Regions from separate parts of the Lysinibacillus sp. NPDC093210 genome, predicted to be linked through region 1. Evidence: riboswitches for the same ligand, from Rfam matches in the RefSeq annotation. Region 1 holds a riboswitch; the other holds the start of a gene.
What was found. A riboswitch is a leader RNA that binds a small molecule or an ion and turns the genes downstream of it on or off. The one in region 1 is predicted to bind S-adenosylmethionine.
Positions count from the first base shown of each region.

Region 2: another riboswitch for S-adenosylmethionine. It lies ahead of ACIP9C_RS17775 (methionine ABC transporter ATP-binding protein); the one in region 1 lies ahead of ACIP9C_RS19410 (cyclase family protein).

Region 1 is NZ_JBIVOE010000009.1:174,350-178,764, reverse strand. Features, by position in the region: gene ACIP9C_RS19420 (Cof-type HAD-IIB family hydrolase) at 1-90, shown strand, start outside; gene ACIP9C_RS19415 (DedA family protein) at 650-1,246, shown strand; gene ACIP9C_RS19410 (cyclase family protein) at 1,318-2,055, opposite strand; SAM riboswitch class I at 2,153-2,254, opposite strand; gene ACIP9C_RS19405 (YuzC family spore coat inner layer protein) at 2,364-2,669, opposite strand; gene ACIP9C_RS19400 (VOC family protein) at 2,945-3,388, shown strand; gene ACIP9C_RS19395 (methyltransferase domain-containing protein) at 3,461-4,063, shown strand; gene ACIP9C_RS19390 (DUF1540 domain-containing protein) at 4,178-4,336, shown strand; gene ACIP9C_RS19385 (group-specific protein) at 4,379-4,415, opposite strand, start outside.
Region 2 is NZ_JBIVOE010000008.1:78,446-82,860, reverse strand. Features, by position in the region: gene ACIP9C_RS17795 (arsenate reductase family protein) at 1-282, shown strand, start outside; gene gcvH (glycine cleavage system protein GcvH) at 364-744, shown strand; gene ACIP9C_RS17785 (toprim domain-containing protein) at 1,004-1,345, shown strand; gene ACIP9C_RS17780 (thioredoxin family protein) at 1,359-1,670, shown strand; SAM riboswitch class I at 1,726-1,830, shown strand; gene ACIP9C_RS17775 (methionine ABC transporter ATP-binding protein) at 1,915-2,943, shown strand; gene ACIP9C_RS17770 (methionine ABC transporter permease) at 2,933-3,601, shown strand; gene ACIP9C_RS17765 (MetQ/NlpA family ABC transporter substrate-binding protein) at 3,664-4,415, shown strand, end outside.

The DNA.
Region 1 (4,415 bases):
GTCGCAGTAAAAAATATCGCTGATTATATCACGATGAAATCAGATGAAGGTGGTATAGATTATGCATTACGTAAACTACAGCTTATTTAAGGTAACAAAGATGATAAAGAATGGAATAATATCGCCATCGTAATCTTGTCTATGGGAGAATGTTCTCTGCTTTTTTCTTTTTGTTGTTTATTTAAAGATTGCTAGTCTACATTAGCTAGCTATAGATGCCTTTTTGCCATAGTATGTGCGCAGCATTGATTATATTTTGCTGGATAGACAGGAATGTTATCAGATTGTATGAATAAATTATAGATAATGATTGTGGTAGATGTTCTAGTTGCCATTGTCGTATGTATTTGGTTTTTTAGTCAGCTCATCACTGACTAACGAAATAAGTCGTTTTGACGTGAGCTACAGTAAGGGATATGGAGTCCTCGTAAATAGAAATTAGCGCTGAAAGAGATACGTAGCTACGGTAAAAAGGTTTTTTTGTGAAAACTGAATTTAACAAAAATAAAGTAGTGATGATTGTACAATATTGATATACATGTAATAATGATTAAACCTATGCAAAAGTGATTGTTAGAAATAATTGACTTTAAGAGGCTTATGTTAAGCTGAGATAATGGGAAAATTAAGGCTTTAGGTGGGGTAAAAAATGGTGCATCACGTGCAATCTCTTATTGAACATTACGGGTATTTTGGGATTATTCTTATACTAGTTGGAGGGATTGTCGGGCTGCCACTTCCTGACGAAATTTTTTTAACCTATGTAGGGTATAATGTTTATCGGGAAAATTTAGAGCATATTCCTGCATTAATAAGTGCTGCGGTGGGAGCTGCAGGAGGCATCACCCTCAGCTACTTTGTTGGTCGTCGATTCGGTTTGCCGTTATTACAAAAATATGGGCCGAAAATTCATATAACTGCACAAAAAATTGAGTTTACGAAAAAATTGTTTGAAAAGATAGGGCCTGTACTATTATTAATTGGATACTTTATACCTGGCGTTCGTCATCTTACAGCATATATTGCAGCAATTAATAATTATCCTTATAAAAAGTTTGCTGTTTATGCGTATGCTGGTGCAATCGTATGGACTTTCACATTTATTACTTTAGGGAAAGTGCTAGGAAATAAGTGGCGTTTTGTTGGTATGTATTTATCTCAATACAGCCTATATGCAGTATTGTTATTTATAGTACTAATGCTGATTGTGTACTTTTTATTTAAAAAAAGAAATACTATTAAATGAATACAGCCTGTTAAAAGAAGGTCTGCTGCAAATGTTTATATGGCATTTGAGGCAGACCATTTTGTATTGACTTAAGGCAAAATCGCAAAAGAACGTACAGGGAATCCAGATGCTTTTTCAGGCTTTGGCACAATATTGAAAATGACTGCTCCTTTTGCTGGTAGCTTATCTAGATTCGTCATTAATTCAATTTGATATGTATCCTGATCTAGTACAAAGTATTCGCCATCCAGCGTTCCGTTTTTACGGAAATCTGACGCTGAATCCGTATCGAACGTTTCATGACCAATTGCATTGATGTTCCGTTCTGTAAATAAAAACTGCAACGCTTCTAATCCCCAACCTGGAATATGGTTATGACCGTCTTTATCTTTATTATTGAACAAATCCTTATCTGGCCAACGTTTACTCCAATCAGTTCGCAGTGCAACAAATGTCCCTGCTTCAATTTCTCCATATTCTGCTTCGAAATCTAAAATATCTTGTACACTTAACGAGAAGTCATTGTCCGATTCAGCTTCCGTAGACTTATCAATAACAATTAGCGGTAGGACAAGTTCTTTTAATTCTAATTCGTCTAAGTAGCGTGTATCTGAAACAAAGTGGATAGGTGGATCGATATGTGTTCCATATTGCCCAGGAAACGTAAATTGTTGTGCAAAGAAGCCGTCATCATGCGAAAATAACGTTTTAAATTTGGCATCTTCAAACATAAAGAAATGAGGCGAGTTAGGTCCGAATGTGTGTGTTAAGTCGACCCATTGCTTAGATTTTAATAGCTGCAATGCTTGTAAAAGTTCATTTGTCATTTTTATTCCCTGCTTTCTTTTACTATGAATAGTTAAAAACAAAATAAAAAAAGAGCCCTACTTGTAGAAGAGGACTCTCGTGTAACTGAAGTCAGTCTCCTCATCTTTTTGCGAAGTTCGCAAATTGGAATTAGCACCATGCCTAAGACTGGTTGCTGAGACTTCATAGGGCCAATCCCTCCATCTCTCTTGATAAGAAAAATATATGAATTTTCAGAAATAGTAATACCAAATACTTTAGCATAATCAAAAATAGTTTACAAGTTCTATAGGAGTGCATGGTTATAAAAAATAAGAAGCCTTCTTCATCACCAATATAAAATTACCGCTATACTACAGCACCCACCTTCTGATAATACAATTCGAATATTATCTGGCGTATATTTCGCTTCAAACTTCGCCGTAACACCCGCTGAAGAAATGAGTTTTTGCACTTCATCTTGCTTGGAAAGCTGTGCAGCATTCTTAAGATCATGTGCAAATTGATCAGACCCTTCAATTTTCTCTGTCAGTAATTGGGCCTGCTGCATAATTGGCTGAATTTGTTTGGCAGATGTCTTCAACTTCAATGTATTAATAGGCGGGTACGGATTAGGGTTTGGAGATGTGGGCATCGCAAGCTGTCCGGGCAAATGATATAGTAAAGGGGTGTTAGAAATGCCCCAATTTGGATATTGATTTACATAAACATAATACGGATAAGGATTGTAATACAGCAGAATTCCTCCAATCCATAGCTAATATCTTAGTGTATCTTATGTAGCGGCATTATGTTTTGTGTTGAGGGTCATCTTTTATATGGAGCGTGTACCATGGTCATGGAGATAAAGGGAAATTAACTAAAATAGTAGAATAAGTAATAGATAATGTAGAAAAGGGGGAAGATGGGATGAACCGTTTAAATTTAATTACATTGGGAGTAAAAAATATGGTAGAATCGCTGGCATTTTATCGTGAAGGGCTGGGTTTTGAAGTAGTCGTCTATGGGGATGAAACAAATCCAGATGTTATTTTTTTCAATAATGCAGGAACAAAAATATCTTTATTCCCAATTGAGCGCTTAGTAAAGGATATTGATGAAGCGAATCCACCCGCTGTAGGTAATGGCTTTAATGGCATTACACTTGCCTATAATGGAAAGTCTAAAGAAGAAGTCGATGAAGTATTTTTGTTAGCAAAAAAAGCTGGGGCGAATATTGTAAAGGAGCCTGAAACAGTGTTTTGGGGAGGCTATAGCGGGTATTTCCAAGATCCAAACGGCTTTTATTGGGAAGTTGCGCATGGTGATATGTGGGAATTCGATGAAAATGATATGATAATTATTAAGGAATAGATTGACGGCGTGCTTTGATGAAGTTAGGTCATAGCACGTTTGATATACTTAGTCTAGAGAGGAGATGAGAAAGTGAAACCGTTTTGGGAGAAAGATTACTTAGCAGATACGCATTATGCTTTTGGTAAACCAAGTGAGGAAGTGGTTGAATGTGCAAATAGGTTACAAGCAGGTGCACGCATTTTAGATATAGGATGTGGTGATGGTAGGCACGCAGTCTATTTAGCACAGCTTGGGTTTGAGGTTGAAGCCATCGATATTTCGGAGGCAGGCATCGCTAAAATCAATAGATACAAAGAGTTGCATCAATTACATAACTTGCACGCTATTGTGCAAGATGTTACTACATATGAGTTTAAACGATCCTATGATTGTATTATTTCACATGGCTTGTTCCACTTTTTAGAGCGTGAAGCTTGGCATAACATTATTCAATCAATGCAAATACATACGAAGATACAGGGCATCAATATTATTACCGTATTTACAGACGAAGTAGATATTCCAGAAGATTTAGCACCATTTATTAAAGGAATATGTAAAGAAGGCGAAATCAAAGATTTATATCATAGTTGGTCAATTCAATATTATCGTTCTTACCAATTTGAAGATCAGCATGACAACAATATTAAACATTGTCATGCAGCAAATAAATTAGTCGCTGTAAGAAGATAATAAAGAAAAAACGAAGCACCATTGTTATTTTAGGTTATTTTAAGGTTTTATGTTTAAGTTAAGTATTGAAAACTCCACTTTTGTTAAGGATAACAAAAGAGGAGGTGTGATACGATGGCACAACAGATTCTATGTGAAGTCAATAACTGCACGTATTGGGGCTCTGGTAACAAATGTACTGCAGAAGCTATTTACGTTGTAAGTCAAAAAGGTCAGCATGCATCCAATAGTGAAGAAACAGATTGCAAAACATTTACACCTGAAGAGCATTAATGACGTTAGGGTAACCCTTTAGGGGGCTACCCTTTTTTTATGTCATAACTGGTACATATCTACTTTGTCTTTCTTAAAC
Region 2 (4,415 bases), on a different contig from region 1:
GTTTCATACGAAGAGGTACACATTGTTGAACAACCACCTACGAAAGAGCAAATAAAGAGTTATTGGCAAGCTAGCGGGCAGCCACTGAAGAAGTTTTTCAATACATCTGGCATGAAATATCGTGAACTTGGGTTGAAGGATAAACTGGCGGAAATGCCGGAAGATGAACAGCTCACACTACTTGCTTCTGACGGTATGCTAATTAAGCGACCGATTGTTACTGATGGAAAAAAAGTAACGTTAGGTTTTAAGGAATCAGATTTTGAACAAACGTGGAAATAACAGCTTTAATCCTTGTTTTTATGAAAGAAGTATGGCACACTGAAAGTGAATATATTACATATTTATGGAGGGGTTTTTGGCATGAGCACACCTAAAGACTTACGTTACTCTGAAGAACACGAATGGGTAAAATTAGAAGATGGTAAAGTACGTATCGGTATTTCACATTTCGCACAATCTGAATTAGGAGATATCGTTTTCGTTGAGCTTCCACAAGTTGGCGACGAAATTAAAACAGATGATCCATTTGGAAGCGTAGAATCAGTAAAAACTGTTTCTGAATTATACGCACCAATTTCAGGTACTGTAGTTGAAGTAAATGCAGATTTAGAAGATAGCCCTGAATTCGTAAACGTATCACCATATGAAAAAGCATGGATGATCGTTGTAGAGCCTGCTGATGCTTCAGAGATTGAAAGCCTTATGACTGCAGAACAATACGAAGAAATGATTGCAGAATAAACAAGCCTATAATAGAAAAACGTCGGCATACATACCGGCGTTTTTTATTATATAACACCAGTTATTAGTTGTTAATTTGATGTGTACAAAGCTTAACTCTGCAAGAGTAAACGATAGTACAGTGACTCACCAAAATGTTGTCCAAATTGCGAAGAGACATGTGGAAATGATTGTTAACATGCAGATCTATGCATCGTTTTGAATCCGGTAATTGCAATGAATTGTTGTAGTAGATAACTGTCTAAATGGGGGTGGCGTGATGTTCGAAGGGAAATGTTTAATCGTGGAAGGCCGTTCGGATAAGCTTCAAATAGAACCTATTTTGAGTGAAGATGTTACAATACTTTGTACAAATGGTACAATTGGTGTGCATCAATTAGAAGAATTACTCGACCCATATGAGGGCTGTGAGCTATATACATTTTTTGATGCAGATGCATCAGGAGATAAACTACGAGCATTAATGGACAGACATTATCCTGAGGCGGAGCATTTGCGGACAATGCCTACTTATAAAGAAGTAGAAACTACACCGAGGAAAGTGCTTGCGATGATTTTATTACGCGCGCATTTTTCCATTCATAATGAATATATTTTGTAAGGTTGCGTGAAAAATGGAAGAATGGTCAAAAGAGCAGTGGGAAATGGCTGTAAAATCAGGTGAAAAAACTGCCTTTTATTTATATACACCGATGTGTGGAACATGTGCAGTTGCATCTAAAATGATGGATATCATAGAACAGTTACTGCCGCAGTTAAAATTAGGTAAGGCAAATATAAATTTTTTAGAGCAAATAGCTTATGATTTTCAAATCGAAAGTGTACCTTGTTTACTCGTTAGCGATGGTGGAAAAGTTATAGAGAAGGTTTATGCATTTCAATCCGTACCGTTTTTATACGAATTGTTAAAAAAACCAATTGACTGAACTTTGCTAGCATGGTAAAGTAACAACTATATTAAAAACTATTAAATATATCGAACTCTTATAAAGAGCGGCGGAGGGAAGTGCCCTATGAAGCCCGGCAACCATCACATATGTGAAAAGGTGCCAAATCACTCAAAGATTTTTCTTTGAAAGATGAGAGAACGGTTTAGCGTATAAAGTACGTGACCCCTTCTACTTGTCTATGAGTGAAGGGGTTTTCTATATGAGAAAAGGAGTATTCGCTATGATACAGCTTCAAAATATTACGAAGAAATACAAAACCGCAAATGGCGAATTAACTGCTGTTAAAGATGTCAATCTTACGATTAACAAAGGTGAGATTTTTGGCATTATCGGCTATAGTGGCGCTGGTAAAAGTACGATGATTCGTTTATTAAACGGTTTAGAAAAGCCGACAACAGGTACGGTGAAGGTGAACAATCAAGAATTTTCATCTATTAAGGGTCAAAAGTTGCGTGATGCTAGACAAAAGGTAAGTATGATTTTCCAACATTTTAACTTACTTTGGTCAAGAACAGTTGCTGAAAATATCGCTTTTCCACTTGAAATTGCAGGTATAGCTAAGAGTGAGCGAGACGCACGTGTGAAAGAACTTATTGCGCTTGTTGGATTAGAAGGACGTGACAAGGCGTATCCATCACAGCTATCAGGCGGTCAAAAGCAACGTGTTGGTATAGCACGAGCGCTTGCCAATAATCCTGAAGTGTTGTTATGTGATGAGGCTACATCGGCACTCGATCCAGAAACAACAGATGCAATTCTTGATTTGCTTGTCGACATTAACGAACGATTAGGCTTAACAATTGTATTAATTACCCATGAAATGCATGTAATCCGCAAAATCTGTCATCGTGTAGCGGTAATGGAAGCTGGAGAAATTGTAGAGCGTGGGGAAGTATTACAAGTGTTCCAAGCACCACAAGCGGCGATTACTAAAAAATTCGTTTCTCAAATTACCGATACGAAGGAAACCCAGGAGACAGTTGCACAGCTTAGAGTAAATTATCCAACGGGCCACCTTGTTAAGCTTGTCTTTGTTGGTGAAAAAACAGAGCAGCCTGTTATATCGCATTTAGTAAAACAGTTTGATGTGGAAATTAGTATTGTCCATGGCAATATCTCGCAAACTAAAAATGGCGCATACGGTACTCTTATTGTGCAAATTGACGGCACGGATACAAATGTAGCAGCTGCACTAAATTATTTAAATACAGTTGAAGTACAAACGGAGGTGATTGCAAATGCTAACTAGTCTCTTTCCGAATGTCGACTGGGAAAAAATGTGGACAGCCACATATGAAACACTTTATATGACCACACTTTCAACAGTCGTAACATTTATACTTGGTTTAGCCATTGGCATAATCCTCTTTTTAACGAGTCCAAACCAATTATGGGCTAATAAAATCGTTAACTTTTTAACAGGATCGGTCGTTAATATATTCCGTTCGATTCCATTTATCGTGTTAATTATTTTACTAATACCATTTACGAAGTTTTTACTTGGGACAATTCGAGGAGCAAATGCAGCCCTACCAGCACTTATTATCGGTGCTGCACCATTCTATGCACGAATGGTATTAATTGCATTACGAGAAATTGATAAAGGCGTTATTGAAGCAGCACGCTCGATGGGTGCTAAAACGTCCACAATTATTTGGAAAGTACTAATTCCAGAATCATTACCAGCACTTATTTCTGGAGTTACCGTAACGGCTGTAGCACTCGTTGGGTATACGGCAATGGCTGGAATTATTGGTGCTGGCGGCCTAGGAAACTTAGCCTTTTTAGATGGCTTCCAACGTAATCGCCAAGATGTGACATTAATGGCAACTATTTTGATCTTAGTAGTCGTATTTATCATTCAATGGATTGGCGATATGATTACAACGAAAACTGACAAACGTTAAAAAGGTTAACCCGGTTTTTACCGCTAACATATTGTTTGAACAAATAAAGGGAGTGTATACAAATGAAGAAGTTATTAGCAGGATTATTTTTATCAGTACTTGTACTAGCTTTAGCAGCTTGTGGTGCTGGTAACAAAGACGAAGCAGGTTCAACATCTGGAGACAAGACAGACGACAGTGCAAAAACTGAAGAAAAAGTAACATTAAAAATAGGTGCTTCTAACACACCTCACGCAGTTATTTTGGAACAAGCAAAACCGATTTTAGCTAAAGAAGGTATTGATTTAGAAATTGAAACGTACCAAGATTACGTACTACCTAACCAAGATTTAGATTCAAAAACTATTGACGCGAATTATTTCCAACATATCCCTTATTTAGAATTGCAAATTAAAGATAATGGCTATGATTTCGTAAATGCTGGAGGCGTACACATCGAGCCAATCGGTATTTACTCTAAAAAATATAAAACTCTAGAAGACCTTCCTAAAGGTGCAACAATCTTATTATCGAACTCAGTTTCAGACCATGGCCGTATGTTGTCATTGTTAGAAGCAAAAGGCTTAATTAAATTAAAAGATGGTATCGACAAAACAGCAGCAGAAATTAAAGATATCGTCGATAATCCGAAAGACTTTAAATTCGATGCAAATACTGCACCAGAATTACTTGTTCAAATGTTTGAAAATGAAGAAGGCGATGCGGTTCTTATCAACTCTAACTATGCAATTGATAACGGCCTAAACCCAATTGAAGATGCAATTGCATTAGAAGATAAAGAATCTCCATATGTTAATATTATTGCGGTACGTGC